Regions from separate parts of the Massilia jejuensis genome, predicted to be linked through region 1. Evidence: predicted binding sites of a transcription regulator. Region 1 holds the regulator's gene; the other holds the start of a gene.
The links. The regulator sigma-54, encoded in region 1, starts transcription at its own class of promoters, with help from an activator protein. The targets are predictions, from matches to a motif close to TGGCANGNAANCTGCTTT.
Positions count from the first base shown of each region.

Region 2: ACFPOU_RS20090 (methanol/ethanol family PQQ-dependent dehydrogenase) is a predicted target of sigma-54. The motif match lies at 2,383-2,400, and genes of this name have one in related genera.

Region 1 is NZ_JBHSMS010000081.1:14,038-19,691, reverse strand. It holds gene rapZ (RNase adapter RapZ) at 1-458, shown strand, start outside; gene ACFPOU_RS23050 (enoyl-CoA hydratase/isomerase family protein) at 492-1,577, opposite strand; gene hpf (ribosome hibernation-promoting factor, HPF/YfiA family) at 1,705-2,064, opposite strand; gene ACFPOU_RS23040 (RNA polymerase factor sigma-54) at 2,127-3,596, opposite strand; gene lptB (LPS export ABC transporter ATP-binding protein) at 3,623-4,384, opposite strand; gene lptA (lipopolysaccharide transport periplasmic protein LptA) at 4,384-5,004, opposite strand; gene lptC (LPS export ABC transporter periplasmic protein LptC) at 5,021-5,623, opposite strand.
Region 2 is NZ_JBHSMS010000068.1:29,663-35,316, reverse strand. It holds gene ACFPOU_RS20105 (S-(hydroxymethyl)glutathione dehydrogenase/class III alcohol dehydrogenase) at 72-1,178, shown strand; gene gfa (S-(hydroxymethyl)glutathione synthase) at 1,267-1,845, shown strand; gene ACFPOU_RS20095 (hypothetical protein) at 1,914-2,255, shown strand; gene ACFPOU_RS20090 (methanol/ethanol family PQQ-dependent dehydrogenase) at 2,493-4,298, shown strand; gene ACFPOU_RS20085 (c-type cytochrome) at 4,394-4,798, shown strand; gene ACFPOU_RS20080 (quinoprotein dehydrogenase-associated putative ABC transporter substrate-binding protein) at 4,795-5,654, shown strand, end outside.

The sequences.
Region 1 (5,654 bases):
TCGAGCAGCTCGGGCATGTGATCGACACCTCGGAAGCGTCGGCGAACAAGCTGCGCGCCTGGATCAAGGAACTGGCCGAAGTCCAGCACGCGCCGCTGACGCTGTTCTTCGAATCCTTCGCCTTCAAGGTCGGCGTACCGCTCGACGCCGACTTCGTCTTCGACGTGCGCGCCATCCCGAATCCGTATTACGACCTGTCCCTGCGCCCGCTGACGGGCAAGGACGCGCCCGTGATCGCCTTCCTCGATGCCCAGCCGAGCGCCACCGAGATGCTGCACGATATCTGCAAGTTCGTGGAAAAGTGGCTGCCCTCGTTCAAGACCGACAACCGCAGCTACCTGACGGTGGCCGTGGGCTGTACCGGCGGCCAGCACCGCTCGGTTTACATGGCCGAGCGTCTGGCGGCGTATTTCAACGAGACCGAGCGGGTGGTGCTGCGGCATCGCGAGCAGTCGTAAGCGCGCGGGCTGCCCCGAGCGCGCGACCGGCCGTCAATCGAGGTGCCGCAGCGGATGCGCGTGCGCCGGCCACGCCGGCGCGAAGAACGCTTCCACCATCTCCGGCTTCACTTCCTGCAAGGTCGCGGGATTCCACCGGGGCGCATTGTCCTTGTCGATCACCAGCGCGCGCACGCCTTCGAGCACTTCGCCATGCTCGAAGTTGCGGCGCACCAGCGAACGCTCCATGCGCAGGCAGTCGGCTACCTGCATCGAGGCGCCGCGCACCAGCATCTCGTGCGTCACGCACATCATCAGCGGTGAACGCTGGCGCATCGCGCCCAGGGCTTTCTGCGCGAAGGCGCTGTCCTCACCCTCCAGCGAAGCCATGATCGCCGCCACCGAACCGGCGCCGAAGTGCAGGTCGATCGCCGCGCGCTGCGCCCGCAGGACGCTGTCGCCGGCATCGGCGGCGAAGCGTGCGCCGAAGCGGCGGATCGCGTCGGCCAGCTGCGCGCCCGGCGTGGTCTCGACCAGCGCGTGCAATGCACCCAGCTGCGCGCCCGGGACGAATACGTCGGCCAGGTCCGCATACAGGGCGTCGGCCGCGCCGATCGTCAGGCCGGTCAGGCCCAGGTAGTTGCCCAGCCGGCCCGGCGCATGCGACAGGAAATGGCTGCCGCCGACGTCCGGGAACAGGCCGATGTTCACTTCCGGCATGGCCATTTTCGTGCGCTCGGTGACGATGCGCAGGCCGGTTCCGGGGCCGCCCTGGGCTATGCCCATGCCGCCGCCCATCACCACGCCGTCCATGAGCGCGATATACGGCTTCGGATAGAAATGAATCAGGTAGTTGAGCGCGTATTCCTCGGTAAAGAAATCCTCGAGCAGCGCGCTGCCGGCCATCGGGGTGGCATGGCCCGCCTCATGGAAGAAGCGGATGTCGCCGCCGGCGCACAGGGCTTTTTCGCTGCTGCTGGTCAGGACCACCGCCGCGACGCCGGCATCGTCGCGCCAGGCCAGCAGGATGTCGGTCAGGCGCCGCACCATCGGCAGCGACAGGGAGTTCAGGGCTTTCGGACGATCGAGGGTAATCACACCGGTGCCGTTGGCAACGCGGGTCAGGACATGGTCGGTCATGGTGGCTGGGCTGATCGGAAAAACATGCATTTTACCGAAGCGCGCGCCGCGCGGGCGCATGCGCGCACGCCCATTGAAAAGGGCGCCCCTCGGCGCCCTCGTTCAGACGGTGCTCGATGCTGGCCGACTACATCGCGGCGGCGGCAGCTTCTCCGCCTTCAGGCCGGCGCTTGAGCGCCTCGCGGCCATGATCCTGGAGGATCGTCTTGTATTTCATGACCTGGCGGTCCAGCCTGTCCATCAACAGGTCGATCGCGGCGTACAAATCTTGGGCCACGCTCTCCACGTGCACGGTCTTGCCGGACAATCGCAAGTTGATCTCGGCTTTCTGACGTTTGTCTTTTTCGGTGAGGTTGTCGATCGCGAGGATCACGTGGGAATCGATGACTTGATCGAAATGGCGGGTGATGCGTTCCAGCTTGTTCTGTACGTATTCTCGAATGGCGGGGGTGACGTCGAGGTGGTGGCCACTGATGGTGAGATTCATACACACTCCTTAGATAAATGCGCGGACGCCGCTGACGCGCTTGGGACGCGTGGGTGCCGCTGTTACAAGGATTTGCGGAGACTGACGGGAGGTATCTTGAGTGCTTCGCGGTATTTTGCAACCGTCCGGCGCGCAATGACCATGCCTTGTTCACCGAGCATTTCCGCGATCTTGCTATCGGATAAAGGGTTCTTTGGGTCTTCTGCTCCTGTCAGCTGCGCAATGAGCGCCCGTATCGCCGTCGACGATGCCTCGCCCCCCGCTTCGGTGGCGACATGGCTTCCGAAGAAATACTTCAGCTCAAACATGCCGTGCGGGGTCAGCATGAATTTTTGAGTTGTCACGCGAGAAATCGTGCTCTCGTGCAGACCCAGTGTATCAGCAATCTCGCGAAGCACAAGGGGACGCATCGCAACCGCGCCATGGCTGAAAAAGTTGCGCTGGCGCTCCACAATTGCCTGTGAAACACGCAGGATCGTGTCGAAGCGCTGGCGCATGTTCTTGATGAGCCACTTCGCTTCCTGCAGCTGCGCGCTCATCTGGCCTTCGCCTTTTCCCTGCTTGAGCAGGTTGGCGTAGACGTTGTTGACGCGCAGGCGCGGCATCACCTCGTTGTTCAGCGAGACGCTCCAGCCGCCCTTCGATTTGCGGACAATAACGTCCGGAACGACGAAGTCGGACACGCTCGACGCAAAGGCCGCGCCCGGATGGGGATTGCACTGGCGGATCACGGCCTGCGCCTCGCGCAGGTCTTCGTCGTCGCAGTCGAGCGCTTTCTTGAGCTTGGTGAATTCGCGCTGCGCGAACCAGGTCAGGTAGCCCTCGACGATCTTCAAGGCCATGCGCCGCGTCACCAGCGGCACGCCCGGCATGCCGCGGATCTGCAGCGCCAGGCATTCGGAAGCGCTGCGCGCGCCGACGCCCGACGGATCGAGGCTTTGCACCAGCGCCAGCGCGCAGCGCAGCTCGTCCATCTCGACTTCGAGCTCGCCGGGCAGGCGCGCGTGGATCTCGTCGAGCGGCTCCTCCAGGTAGCCGTTGTCGTCGATGGCGTCGATCACCAGCTCGGCCAGCGCGCGATCGCGCTCGGTCACGCCGGTCACGCGAATCTGCTCGGACAGGTGCTCGCGCAGCGTCACGCCTATGGCGCCCAGCTGCGGGCGGCCGTCGTCGTCGCCGTCGGTGCCGGAGGCGCGTCCGCCCTCGCCCCAGTCGCCATCGGGCTCGCTGCGTTCGACCTCGCCGCCTTCGAACTCGCCGGCCGCCTCGGGTGCCGGCGCCCCCTCTTCGCCGGCCGGCGCCGGGGCCTCGGCTTGCTGGGGCGGCGCGTCGTTGATGGCGCCGTCGGCCAGCAGGCGCACCGAGTGGTCGAGCGGATCGTCGAGCCGCTCGAGCAGGGGATTGTCGGACAGGATTTGCTCGATTTCCTGGTGCAGCTCGAGCGTCGACAGCTGCAGCAGGCGGATCGACTGTTGAAGCTGCGGCGTGAGTGCCAGGTGCTGTGAAGTCCGAAGTTGCAGGGATTGTTTCATGTCGACGCTTGTTGTACCGTTCTTTGCTACATCCGGAAATGTTCGCCCAGGTAGACGCGTCGTACCGACTCGTCGGCGATGATGTCGTCGGGACGGCCCGACGCCAGTACCGCACCCTGGTTGATGATATACGCGCGGTCGCAGATGCCGAGCGTCTCGCGCACGTTGTGGTCGGTGATCAGCACGCCGATGCCGCGCTCCTTCAGGAAGCGCACGATGCGCTGGATCTCGATCACGGCGATCGGGTCGACGCCGGCAAACGGCTCGTCCAGCAGCACGAAGCGCGGATTGGTCGCCAGCGCGCGCGCGATCTCGACGCGCCGGCGCTCGCCCCCGGAGAGCGACAGCGCGGGATTTTCGCGCAGCTTCTCGATCTGCAGCTCGCCCAGCAGCGAATCGAGCCGCGCGTCGATGGCGTCCCTGCCCAGGGCGCGGCCGTTCTCGTCGTGCTGCAGTTCCAGCACGGCGCGGATATTGTCTTCCACCGTCAGCTTGCGAAACACCGACGCTTCCTGCGGCAGGTAGGACAGGCCCATCACCGCGCGCCGGTGGATCGGCAGGCGCGAGATGTCGGCGCCGTTGATCTCGATGGTGCCGGCGTCCGACGGCACCAGGCCGACGATCATGTAGAACGACGTCGTCTTGCCGGCGCCGTTCGGACCGAGCAGGCCCACGACCTCGCCGCAACCGACTTCGAGCGAGACGTCGCGCACGACCAGTCGCTTGCCATAGCTTTTCTGCAGTCCCCGAACGACCAGGGTGCTGCGGCTGTCTCGACCATCCTTCATCATGGCTTTCCCGCCGGCGTCGTGGCCGGTCGTGCCTGCGCGCCGGGCGCGGGAGCGGCAGGAGCGGCCGCTCCCGGCGCGGTGCGGCGCGGCGCGATGATCAGGGTGCCGCGTCCGCCGCCGGCCCTGCTCTCGCCGCTGGCGTCGTTGCGCACGGTGGCCACTTCGCGCCGGCTGTCGTAGGAGATGTAGGCGCCCTCGAGTTCGTTCGTCAGGCGGCCGTTCTCGAGCTGCCGGACGATCGCCTTCGAGAACAGCTTGACCAGTTCCTGGCGCTCGTCGTACTCGATGCGTTCGGCCTGCCCTTCCATCCACAGGTCCGGTCCGCCGTCGCGCTTCTGGCGAAACGTCGCCACGCGCCCCGGACCGGAAGTGAGCGTGACGCTCATGTAGCCCTCCGGGCTTTCCTTGAGCAGTGCGCGGTCCGACTTCAGCGTCAGCGTGCCGCGCGTGAGGATCACGTTTCCGGTCAGGATGCGCGTCTGCGTGACTTCGTCGACGTCGAGCGAGTCGAAGTTGATGACGGCCTGCTTGAGCGAGTCCGCGCGCTCGGCCGAAGCCGACAGCGACAGCAGCGAAAGGAAGGCGGCGGCAATCATGTGATGCAAGCGGTTTTTCATTGGATGCTCGTTCGTGTTATTGGGGTGGTGCGGCTCTCTGGCGCGGCGGATAGACGATCTGGCCGCGCCCGCCGAGGTGCATCTTGCGGCTCGGGTTTTCGGCCACCATGCCGACCGCATTGACCGATGCGGCGCCGAGCGTCATCTGCACCGGACGCGTCGTCTTGACGATCTCGTCGTCGGCCAGCACGGTGAGCGCCTCGGTGCGCGCGTGCAGGGCCTCGGTGGTCGGCGTGGCCGGGCGCTTGATGTCGACATTGCCCATCAATTCGACGCGGTTCTCGCCATGGTAGACCTGGCCACGGTCGGCATGCATGGTCATGCGCGGACGCTCCGGCGCCATGCTCTCGACGATCGGCCTGGTGATCACAGAGACATCGTTGTCGGGATGATGGGCCAGGCGCGCGCCCGACATCACGTAGCGCGGCACGCCGCTCTCGGTCATGCGCACGAAGCTGAAGTTCTCGACGATGTAGTCGGGTTCATTCAGGTTGTTGCCGGCGCGGCCAGGGTCGCTGCTGTCGATCGCCTGCAGCAGCCAGAAGCTGCCGAAGGCGAAGAAGACGGCCGTGAGCATCAGGCCCAGCGTGCGCCAGCGGTGCGCGGTACGCTTGTTCACGTAGGTAGCCATGCGTCGACGAACTCGTTCG
Region 2 (5,654 bases), on a different contig from region 1:
GAGCAACTGCACAGCAACTTCGATTATAAACCGTCCGCCTCGACGCGGACCTCATCGCCAAGAAAGATGCCATGAAAACGAGAGCAGCCATTGCGTGGAAGGCCGGAGCACCCCTGTCCATTGCCGAAGTCGACCTGGAAGGTCCGCGCGCCGGCGAGGTCCTGGTGGAAATCAAGGCGACCGGCATATGCCATACCGATTACTACACCCTGTCCGGCGCCGATCCGGAAGGCATTTTTCCGGCCATCCTCGGCCATGAAGGCGCCGGAATCGTGCTCGAAACGGGACCGAACGTCAGTTCCGTCAAGCCGGGCGACCACGTCATTCCGCTATACACGCCGGAATGCAGGCAATGCAAATTCTGCCTGTCGCGCAAGACGAACCTGTGCCAGTCGATCCGCTCGACCCAGGGGCGCGGTTTGATGCCGGACGCCACGTCCCGCTTTTCGCTCGACGGCCAGCCCCTGTTCCACTACATGGGGACGTCGACCTTTTCCAATTACATCGTCGTCCCCGAAATCGCGCTCGCCAAAATCCGCGAGGACGCACCCTTCGATAAAGCCTGCTATATCGGCTGCGGCGTCACCACCGGTGTCGGCGCGGTCGTGTTTTCGGCCAAGGTCGAAGCGGGGGCCAATGTCGTCGTGTTCGGCCTGGGCGGAATCGGCCTGAACGTGATCCAGGGCGCGCGCATGGTCGGCGCCGACAAGATCATCGGCGTCGACATCAATCCCGCCCGCGTCGAGATCGCCCGTAAATTCGGCATGACCCATTTCGTCAATCCGAACGAAGTCGGCAATATCGTCGACCACATTGTGCAGCTGACCGATGGCGGCGCCGATTTTTCGTTCGAATGCATCGGCAATACGCAAGTGATGCGCCAGGCGCTCGAATGCACCCATAAGGGCTGGGGCCAGTCCTTCATCATCGGCGTGGCCGCCGCCGGTCAGGAAATCAGCACGCGTCCGTTCCAGCTGGTGACGGGACGCGAATGGAAAGGTTCCGCCTTTGGCGGCGCGCGCGGGCGCACCGACGTGCCGAAGATCGTCGACTGGTACATGGACGGCAAGATCAACATCGACGACCTGATTACCCACACCTTGCCGCTCGAGCGCATCAACGAAGGCTTTGAGCTGATGAAAAGCGGGCAATCGATCCGCTCGGTAGTGCTGTACTAGGTATTGACCCGGAAAATTCACGTTCTTTCCGGTCGAGTACCCGACAAGCTTGTCCGACACATCGACACAACCAATAGGAGACGCGATCATGAGCACTGCAGTGAACATTCATCCGGCGGTCGACAACATCAAGCGGGCCGATGCCGGCTTCGCGGGCGGCACCTTGACCTGCCTGTGCGCCAGCAACCCGGTCACCGTCCAGATCACGGGGCAGGTGGCGCACAACCACGTGTGCGGCTGCACCAAATGCTGGAAGCCGGCCGGCGCGCTGTTTGCGCAGGTCGCCGTCGTCGGCCGCGACAAGGTCCGGGTCACCGCCAACGAAGACAAGCTGCAAGTGGTCGACGAGAGCGCCACCATCCAGCGCCACGCCTGCCGCGACTGCGGCGTGCACATGTACGGCCGCATCGAGAACACGGGCCATGCATTCTACGGACTCGACTTCGTGCACACCGAGCTGTCGAAGGAAAGCGGCTGGGCCGGGCCGGAGTTCGCCGCCTTCGTGTCCTCGATCATCGAAGCGGGCGCCCGGCCGGAGAACATGGGAGCGATCCGCGCCCGTCTCACCGAAATCGGCCTGCCGCCGTATGACGCCCTGTCTCCCCCCTTGATGGATGCGATCTCGACCCATGTGGCCAAGACGCGCGGCGTGCTCAAGGACGCCTGATGATCTGGCCGGCGCGGGTCCGCCGACCGGTCCCAGGCCGGCCCTGCGCAGGTTCACGGGGAGGAAAGATGAAGCGACACCTTCTGCTGCTGGTGGCCTGCATGGCGCCGTTTGCCGTCCAGGCCAACGATTTCCCGACCAGCGGCCGGGTCGAGTATGTCCTCGAGTGCATGCAAAAGCACGAGAGCAAGTATGAGTACCTCTACAAATGCTCGTGCGTCATCGACCGCATCGCGAAGGCCATGCCCTACGACGAGTACGTGACAGTGTCGACGGCATTGCGCAACCAGAGCCTGGCCGGCGAGCGCGGCGCGCTGTTTCGCGATCCGGCGTCGGTCAAGGAGATGGCCAGCAAGTACAAGGCGCTCCAGGCTGGCGCCAACAAGGCTTGTTATGTCCCGGAGCGTTGAGTCTGGTGTGGCGCCTGCGCCATGGATGGCACAGGTCAGCGGCAGACTGTCACGAATGTTGAACACGATGTCACGCCCGGCGCGCCGGTTCCGGGCGATATGGCAGGCAAGCCGCCGGCGAAGCTACTGGCACGTTAAGTGCTGTGTAGTTGAAGGCGTCATCCCGCCTGTCGAAGGTTGAAAGCTTGAAGCGCTCTACCAGGTCGCACCGCTTATAAAAACCATAGGAGACTTACCATGTCATTTGCTACAAGACTCATCCGCTGGTGGCCGTGCCTGGCCCTGGCCGCTGCCCCGGCGTTCGCGGCCAGCTCCGACGTCGAACAGCTGACCAAGAACCCGAAGAACTGGGCCATGCAGGCCGGTGACCTGGCGAATCACCGTTACAGCGAACTCAAGCAGATCACCAGCAAGAACGCGAAAGACCTGCAAGTGGCCTGGACCTTCTCCACAGGCGTACTGCGCGGCCACGAAGGCGGGCCGTTGGTCATCGGCGACACGATGTACATCCACAGTCCCTTCCCGAACAAGGTCTTCGCCATTTCGCTGGAAGACCAGAGCATCCGCTGGAAGTACGAGCCCAAGCAGGATGCGGCCGTGATCCCGGTGATGTGCTGCGACACCGTCAACCGCGGCGTGGCCTACGCCAACGGCAAGATCTTCCTGCAGCAGGCCGACACCACCCTGGTCGCCCTCGACGCCAAGACCGGCGCCGAACTGTGGAAGAACAAGGTGGGCGATCCCAAGGTCGGCGAAACCACGACCAACACCCCGCACGTATTCAAGGACAAGGTCCTCACCGGCATCAGCGGCGGTGAATTCGGCGTGCGCGGACGCATCACGGCGCACGACATGAACACCGGCAAGATCCTGTGGAAAGCCTTCAGCACCGGACCGGACGCCGAAATGATCGTCGATCCTGCCAAGACCATGACCTGGACCGACGGCAAGATGGCGCCGATCGGCCCGGACTCCTCGCTCAAGAGCTGGAAAGGCGACCAGTGGAAGCTGGGCGGCGGCACTACCTGGGGCTGGTACAGCTACGACCCGGCGACCAATCTGGTGTATTACGGCACCGGCAACCCGAGCACCTGGAATCCGCGCCAGCGTCCGGGCTACAACAAATGGTCGATGACCATCTTCGCGCGCGACCTCGACACCGGGATGGCGAAATGGGTGTACCAGATGACGCCGCACGACGAGTGGGACTATGACGGCGTCAACGAGATGATCCTGGCCGACATCAAGGTCAAGGGAACGCCGCGCAAGGCGCTGGTGCACTTCGACCGCAACGGCTTCGCCTACACGCTCGACCGCGTGACGGGCGAGCTGCTCGTCGCCGAGAAATTCGATCCGAAGGTGAACTGGGCGACCCACATCGACATGAAGAGCGGCCGTCCGCAAGTCGTCGCCAAGTACAGCACCGACAAGAACGGTCCGGACTTCAATTCGAAGGGCATCTGCCCGTCCGCCCTGGGCACCAAGGACCAGCAGCCGGCTACCTACAACCGCAAGACCGGCCTGTTCTACGTGCCGACGAACCACGTGTGCATGGACTACGAGCCTTTCCAGGTCGAATACACCGCCGGCCAGCCCTATGTCGGTTCGACCCTCTCGATGTACCCCGCGCCGAGCAGCCATGGCGGCCTGGGTAACTTCATTGCCTGGGATGCCGGCACCGGCAAGATCGTCTGGTCGAAGCCCGAGAAATTCTCGGTCTGGAGCGGGGCGCTCTCGACCGCCGGCGACGTCGTGTTCTACGGCACCCTGGAAGGCCACATCAAGGCCGTCGACCTCAACGGCAAGGAACTGTGGAAGTTCAAGACCCCGTCGGGGATCATCGGCAACGTCAACACCTGGGAATACAAGGGCAAGCAGTACGTCGGCGTGCTGTCCGGGATTGGCGGCTGGGCCGGCATCGGTCTTGCGGCCGGCCTGACCAAGGGAACCGAAGGCCTGGGCGCGGTTGGCGGCTACAAGGACCTGGCCAAGTACACCGAGCTCGGTGGCGTGCTGACCGTCTTTGCGCTGCCCGACCGCTGAAACCGTCCGTCCTTTATCGTTAGCATGTCAATGATTCGGGGACGGCCGCCGGCGCCATCAAGGGGCGGCCGTACCTCGCTTGCCGGGAATAGAATATGAACAGACTCACGAACAACACGCTCATCGCCGCCGTCTGGACCCTGGCGATGCTGTCCGCACCAGCCATGGCGGCCGATACCCCGCCCTACAAGGTTGCCGATGGCAACAAGGTCGATGCGCAGACCCTGAGCGGCTGGAAGACCTGGCGCTCCATGGCCTGTGAACGCTGCCACGGCGCGGCCCAGGAAGGCATGGTCGGTCCCTCGCTGGTGAACAGCCTGCGCGTATTGAGCAAGGAAGAATTCAAGACCGCCGTGCTCAAGGGCAGGATCGAAAAAGGCATGCCGAATTTCGACACCAGCAAGATGGTGACCGAGAACATCGACAACCTGTACGCCTACCTGAAAGGACGTTCGGACGGCGCCATCGCGCCGGGGCGCCTGCAGGAGATGGGCAAATGAAGTGGCGCCCACGGCGGCAGGCGTGGCTGGCAGGGGCGCTCTGGATGCTTGGCCTGGGCACGGCGGGCGCGCAGCCCATGATCGAACCCGGGCAGGACAAGGTGCTGCGCGTTTGCCAGGACCCGAACAACCTGCCGCTGTCGAACCGCGCGCAGAACGGTTTCGAGAACAAGATTGCCGCGCTGTTTGCGCAGCAATTGGGCTGGAAGCTGGAACACGCCTGGTTTCCGCAGCGCATGGGCTTCATACGCAACACCCTGCGCGCGAAAGAAGAGCACGCCGATCATTACAAGTGCGACCTGGTGACCGGCGTACCGAAGGGATTCGACATGGCGGCCACCACGCGGCCATATTACCGCTCCAGCTATGCCATGGCCTATGTCAAGGGCAATGGGCTGGACCGGGTGCGCAGCCTGGACGATATCGTGGCGCTCGATGCCGCGCAGCGCAGCAAGCTGCGCATCGGCGCCTTCGCCGGTTCGCCCGTTACCGAATGGCTCCTGGAAAACGGCTTGATGGAGCAAGTCAGCTGGTACCAGAGCCAGACTGGCGACGCCGACCAGTATCCCGGCGAAGTCATTGAAAAGGACTTGGCGGGCGGGAAGATCGACATCGCCTTTGCCTGGGGACCGATCGCCGGCTATTTCGCCCGGCATGCCCGGACCGCGCCGATCGTCGCCGTTCCGCTGACATCGAAGCCCGGCATGAAATTCGATTTCGAGATCGCGATGGCGGTGCGCCACAGCGACAAGGAATTTCGGCAACGCATCGACGGGCTGATCGCCGCGAATGCAGCCAAGATCCACGCCATCCTCGACCAATACGGCGTTCCCCTGCTCGAACAGGGCGTGCCGGC